Regions from separate parts of the Lysinibacillus sp. GW823-FHT06C08 genome, predicted to be linked through region 1. Evidence: riboswitches for the same ligand, from Rfam matches in the RefSeq annotation. Region 1 holds a riboswitch; the other holds the start of a gene.
What was found. Region 1 has a riboswitch for cyclic di-AMP ahead of AC1Q6O_RS11110 (TrkH family potassium uptake protein). Riboswitches for the same ligand answer to the same signal wherever they lie in the genome.
Positions count from the first base shown of each region.

Region 1 (3,424 bases):
AATTTCTTCTATACTATATTCCTTAGACAATTCGATATAATTCAGCATATTCGGAGACAATAGCTGATTTGCCACGCGCTCTCCCATATCTCGCTCAGGATAAATAATCCAATCAGCACCTACTTTATCTAAAACTTGACCATGTCTTTTACCGAGGGCCTTAGCAATAACTTTTTTTATCCCTAGTTCTTTTAATAAAGATACTGTTAAAATACTTGACTGCATATCGTTACCTATAGCCACTATAACGCAATCAAAATTTCCTATACCAATAGAGGTTAAAGCTTTTTCTTCAGTTGTATCAGCTACTACAGCGTGGGTAACATAGGGCTCTGCATCCTCCACTCTTTCTTCATTAATATCAATTCCTAAAATTTCTTGTCCAGCTTCATGTAATCTGCGGGCAACACTTGTGCCGAACCTTCCTAGGCCAATAACTGCATATTGTTTAATAGCCATAGCTATAGCACTCTCCTCTAATTTTGTTATCCAATCATAATATTACCTTTAGGATGTCGAAAGGCTTCTGTTTTTCGTCGTTTTGTAATAGCGAAAGCAATGGTTAATGGACCTAGTCTTCCGGCAAACATCGTTAAAATAATGAGAATTCTACCAGTAGGGGATAACTCAGGTGTCAACCCCATCGAAAGACCGACAGTACCAAATGCAGAGGTTGCTTCAAATAAATACATCATGAAACTATGACGTTGTTCAGTAATGCTAAGAATGATTGTCACAACAACAACGATAAGTACGCCACACATTGTGACAGTCAAAGCCTTTAAGATAGTCTCAGTGACAATTCTACGTTTAAATAAAACAACATCTTCTTTCCCCCTGATTTGTGACCACATTGTAGCAACTAATACTGCGAAAGTTGTTATTTTTATTCCACCAGCAGTGGAACCAGATCCAGCTCCAATAAACATTAAGAGAATTATTAAAAATAATGTGGAATGTGTTAAGTCACCAATAGCAAGTGTATTGGAACCTGCTGTTCTTGGTGTAACAGCTTGGTAAAAAGAACCTAATACTTTGCCCCATTCAGTTAATGGACCGAGTGTTTTATCATTTCCAAATTCAAACACAAATATCAAAATTGTAGCGCTAACCGTTAAAAAAATTGTAAACGCTAATACAATTTTCGTATGGACGGATAGTCTTTTAGTAAATCGATATTCATATAGTTCATTCATGACAATAAATCCCAAGCCTCCAAGTGTAATGAGAGCGCAAATTGTTAAAACGACGAATGGGTCATCTACATAAGCTGTCATTCCGTTAAATCCGCCCATTAAATCAAAGCCTGCGTTATTGAAATTAGAAATTGCATGGAAAAAACCAAAATAAACAGCTTTTCCTATTGGCATATCAAAAGAAAAACGAATAGATAAAATAAGACCACCAATCATTTCAATCAATGCTGTAAAGAGCAGTATTCTCTTTACTAATTTTACAAGGCCGGCAATGGATATATTATTAAATGCTTCCTTAAGCAAAAGTCTTTCTTTTAAAGATATTTTTTTCCCAAGTAGTAAAAATAACAATGTTGCAAATGTCATGAATCCTAAACCACCAATTTGGATTAAGAATAAAATGACTACTTCTCCGAAAACTGAAAATGTATCACCTGTATCGACAACAATTAATCCCGTTACACAAGTTGCTGATGTAGCGGTGAACAATGCATCTAAAAACGAAAGTCCCTTTCCATCTTCTGTAGAAAGAGGTATCGTTAAAAGAAAAGTCCCGATGATAATAATAAGTGCAAAGCCAAGTACAAGAATTTTGGGAGGATTTAATGTGTTTCTAAAAGTGTTCATCTTGTTCTCCTCTATAGATGTAAAATAACTTGATTTTAAAAATGCATAAAAAAAGACCAACTAAAAAAGCATGTAAAGGATAGTAGAAAACATGCTAATAATGGTGGTCGAATAGGACCTCCTTCGCTTTAGCCGACGAAGTTAGCTGACGGGTAGGATGGCGAAAGAGTTTCTCATCCTTTCTGTATTTCAGAATTAACCCCAATATATTGGGTCCTCCGTTCTCAATGTTTGAGATTTGGCCATTATTAAATTGAATGTGATTATTCTACGCCCATATTCTATTTTCTGTAAACCCCTATATTAATAGAAAAATGCAATTTTTTTTTTATTGTGAGCAAAATTTGATCATCTAATTCCAATTAGAAATAAAACCAAAAATTCACTTGATATTTTCGCACACTTTCTATTGACCAATATTAGACAATACGATATAATTTTTTAGTACACAACAGAAGGTTATTTGCCTAATTGTGTATTGACGTGTGTTCGGAGGGAGGGAAAGAGAGATGTCAAAAACTGTCGTTCGCAAAAACGAATCGCTTGAAGATGCTCTTCGCCGCTTCAAACGTACTGTATCAAAAAGTGGTACAATTCAAGAAGTTAGAAAGCGCGAGTTCTACGAAAAACCTAGCGTTAAACGTAAAAAGAAATCAGAAGCTGCACGTAAACGTAAGTGGTAATTTAATTTCCCATTAAAAATCCCTACGTTCATAACACGCAATCGTATGATTCACTGAGCAGACAAAGATATACCTGGAATTAATTACAGCTGTAATTAATTTCAGGTATTTTACATTGCTCGTTTTACGTACATATGAAAAAGCCGGATGGATATCATGTAGATTCATTCGGCTTTTTTGTGTAATACTACGTAGTATAAGCAACATGTACATATCGCTGAAATAATTTTTTAGATTTGTGAAACTTTTTACATGTTCGACCGTATATACAGAGGAGAAGCATGTTAGAAGGGAGGGAAAAAGGTGCGAAAACGGAGAATCCTTAGTTACTTACTAGTGATATGGATGACTTTTTTGTTAGCGTTTCCATTAACTTCGGCTTTTGCAAGCAGTAAGGTCTACCACGTTCCTATTCATAATGAAGTGGAGCGAGGGCTTCACGCATTTTTAGAACGAGCTTTTAATGAGGCTAAAGAAAACAATGCGAAAGCGATTATCTTAGATATACATACGCCTGGCGGATTTGTAAATGCAGCAAGTGATATCGCCATGCTTATGGATGCAACGGATATACGGACGATTGCTTTTATTAATAAGGATGCCCATTCAGCAGGTGCTTTTTTAGCCTTACATGCGGATGAAATCTACATGGTACCCAATGGAACAATCGGTGCAGCAGCTGTTATCGATTCAGCAGGTAATGCAGCCGATTTGAAAGCCAATAGTGCATGGCTTGCTCAAATGTCGGCAGCAGCGGAGACATCAGGTCGAGATCCTAAGTATGCTTTAGCAATGGCTGATTCGAGTTATGAATTGCCGGAATACCGTGCGGAAGGAAAAAATCTATTAACGCTTTCAGCATCGGAGGCATTTAAGGTCCAATACTCAGAGGGTACCGTGAAAAATTTTCAGGAACTT
Region 1 covers NZ_JBXAHN010000003.1:209,924-213,347, forward strand. The annotation lists gene AC1Q6O_RS11105 (potassium channel family protein) at 1-459, opposite strand, end outside; gene AC1Q6O_RS11110 (TrkH family potassium uptake protein) at 486-1,823, opposite strand; cyclic di-AMP (ydaO/yuaA leader) riboswitch at 1,939-2,077, opposite strand; gene rpsU (30S ribosomal protein S21) at 2,333-2,506, shown strand; gene AC1Q6O_RS11120 (NfeD family protein) at 2,810-3,424, shown strand, end outside.

Region 2 (3,424 bases), on a different contig from region 1:
CGATATGCTGAATAATAGGTTACTAGTCGAATATCTGGTTGCCAAGCCTGCCATTTTTCTTCGAAGGCTTTTGCATCCGCTTGATCGAAAGCCACATAAAAGGCAATAATTTTATCAACCTTTAGTGATTTCGCATAATGAAGGGAATTTTCAACCACCTTCGTTATACCAGCTACTGGTACGATGAATACATTTCCTTCAATAGTAGCGACTTCCTCTTTACTCAATCTCAGCTGTTCCCCAACGGCTTGATAATGAAGCTTGATCCGATGAAATACAAAAATGATAATTGGTAAAAATACAAACACTGGCCATACCTGAGGCAACTTCGTTACAAAAAACATCATCGCTACAATAAACGAAATGGCTGCACCAATTGTGTTAATCGTAAATTTTGTCATCCAGCCAGTAGGTTTTTCGCGCCACCATTTTCGCATCATTCCCGTTTGTGCTAATGTAAACGGAATAAATACCCCAACAGCATAGAGTGGAATCAAATGCTCTGTTGCCCCATCAAATAAGATGATTAAAACAATGGCTGCTAGTCCTAGCATCATAATGCCATTAGAATACCCTAGGCGATCCCCACGCATTTGAAATATTCTTGGAATAAAACCGTCTTTTGATAAATTGACAGCAAGTAGAGGAAATGCTGAATAGCCTGTATTTGCTGCAAGTACCAAAATCATCGCTGTTGTACCCTGTACTATATAATAAAAGAAATTTCGACCAACACTTGCTTCTGCTAGTTGGGAAACGACTGTCGCTTCCGAAGTTGGCGCAATTCCGTAAAAATAAGCTAAACTAACAATACCGATAAATAAAACCGCTAAGATTCCGCCCATTGCTAACAATGTTTTAGCAGCATTATTAGGAGCTGGATTTCTAAAATTAGGGATCGCATTCGATATAGCTTCTACCCCTGTTAAGGCTGAGCTCCCTGACGCAAATGCCTTTAATAATATAAATAAACTAATCCCTGCGACGGGTGTACCTATCTTTGGATGCAGCTCTGCTGGCACCTGACCTGTTGCAACATTATAGAGCCCCATCCCAATCAACACTAACATAACGACTACAAACAGGTAGACAGGGTATGCCAAAACAGAGGCGGACTCTGTTACACCACGTAAGTTCAAGACCGTTAAAAAAATCACAAAGATAATAGCAATTGGCACATTGTATGGATGCAGACTTGGAAATGCCGATGTAATGGCATCTGTCCCTGCTGATACACTTACCGCTACCGTTAAAATATAATCAACGAGCAATGAGCCACCTGCTACAAGACCCGCGTTCACACCTAAATTTTCCCTAGATACTACATAAGCGCCGCCCCCGTGTGGATAGGCGAATATAACCTGACGATATGATAAAGTCAGTGCCACCAATAGGACAACAACCCCTGCCGCAATCGGTAAAGAATACCAAAATGCTAATGTTCCCACAGTCATCAGGACAATTAAAATTTGTTCCGGTCCATAAGCTACGGAAGACAAAGCATCGGACGATAATATGGCCAATGCCTTTGTTTTACTAAGTTTTTGCTCCCCTAACGCATCGGATCTTAATGGTTTGCCGATTACATAACGTTTAAATGAGGATTTCATCAATAAACACCTTCTAGTTTCTTAGATTGTGTTTCGCCTTCCTAAATGAGATCAAAAAACGCCTACAAGTCATCACTAAATAAGACTTGTAGACGCTCATCTGTCTGCCAAGCTCCAACTTTTCTGCTCTTAACGCTTACGAGGTTAGCTGTCGGATTCGGGCCTGAGTAGCCCTACCCTTCAAAAGAAGAGATTCACCCCAAGGAATGCTTATGCACTCCGTCTAAAATGGGTCCCCCGCGTCTAGTTTGCTTCAGCGATTTAGAAATTTGAAACTTTAATAATGATGTCATATTACGCCTGGCGATTAAAAAAGTAAAGAAGAAAATTTTTATTTTTTACAAGTGAAATACATAGACTTTTTGAAATACATTGTTAATATCCATGGTAGAAATTAATTTATCCGCGAATACCTAATTTAAAGGCATTTTACAACAAAAAAACCTTAAAAGTATGCTCTACTTTTAAGGCAACAACTATTATTAGTCTTCCATATCTTGTTCAAAATCAACAATTTCTCCTGTAATCGAATCAACATCAACATCATATTCATATTGCCCATTTTTTAACTCGATTTCATAAATACCATCATCTAATTTAATTTTTGTGACTGTACCCTTTGCTTTTGTTAGAGCCGCTTCAATAGCCTTTTCTTTACTTATAAGGTTAGTAGCAGTATTAGCGTTAACCCATTCATTATCATCGTCATCTTGACGCTCTTTCTTCTGCTTAAGTAATTTTCCAGTATAGGCATCGAATTTTAAATCATACTCTTCTTTATCAGCATGCACCTCTACCTCATAAACAGAGCGGTAGCGATTTTGATCTAGTTCAATATCTGCTACTGTCCCATCCACTACTGCTAATGCTTTCTTTTCGATTTCTTGCATGGATAGAATCTTTTTTTCTTGTGCACTTCCTGATAATAAAGTTGTTGAACCAATTGCCGCTCCAACACCAAGAGTCACCACTAATGCGGGAATCATAATTATTTTTTTCATGTTCATCTCTCCTTTGTTTTATCTGCTTTTAGCTTACCAAGCAAAGATGATAGAACTATAAGAGGAACATTAGAATTTCATGAGAAAACTCGTTTAATCGTCCCATGAAACAGAAAGGACCCTTCCAGATACAGCATGAATTTGGAACGTGGCTTCTTCATGCTCTGTTTCAATTTCAACTAAATAATAACCGCCCTCCGCCGTATCTTCAAAATCTACAGAATCCACTTTCCCAGTTAATTGTTGCAGCGCTATATCAACGGCTTGCTGTTCGGTAATAATATGGGGTTTTTCAGGCTGATTTAGTGGTTCTACATCTTTTTCAGATAACACTTCACCCGAATAGCCATCTACCGTTATATCTTTTTGCTTATGTTCCTTTTCAACACGTGCGGTATAAATAGTTTCCGTGAGCATGACGTTTTCTACCTCACCATATTTTTCTTTCACCATTTTTCTTATTTGATTTTCCGTTAACAATAATTTACTTTGCCCTTTTTGTAACGTTAGATCAGAAACCTGCTGTGTTGTAGCATCAAGCATGGCTGTATATTTCAAATTCTCACGTGTAAATTGAATTTCAAATGAATTTCCACGCTTTTTTACTTCTGAAACTTGACCTTTATAAATAGCTTCGATATGGCGTATGGCCTCCTCTTCACTGAGAGGCTCCTTTTGAAAATAGCGATTTTGAATAAACCAAAGCACTCCGCTACAAAGAAGGACAATCACAATAAGTATTAAAGCCCACTTTTTCATTGCTGCCCCTCCTTTGGTATACACAAGGTAAAACTTGAACCTTCTCCAACTGTA
Region 2 covers NZ_JBXAHN010000001.1:12,794-16,217, reverse strand. The annotation lists gene AC1Q6O_RS00080 (APC family permease) at 1-1,610, opposite strand, end outside; cyclic di-AMP (ydaO/yuaA leader) riboswitch at 1,730-1,879, opposite strand; gene AC1Q6O_RS00075 (PepSY domain-containing protein) at 2,093-2,611, opposite strand; gene AC1Q6O_RS00070 (PepSY domain-containing protein) at 2,705-3,370, opposite strand; gene AC1Q6O_RS00065 (sensor histidine kinase) at 3,367-3,424, opposite strand, start outside.
Region 2: linked by a shared signal. The riboswitch ahead of AC1Q6O_RS00080 (APC family permease) and the one ahead of AC1Q6O_RS11110 (TrkH family potassium uptake protein) in region 1 are both predicted to bind cyclic di-AMP.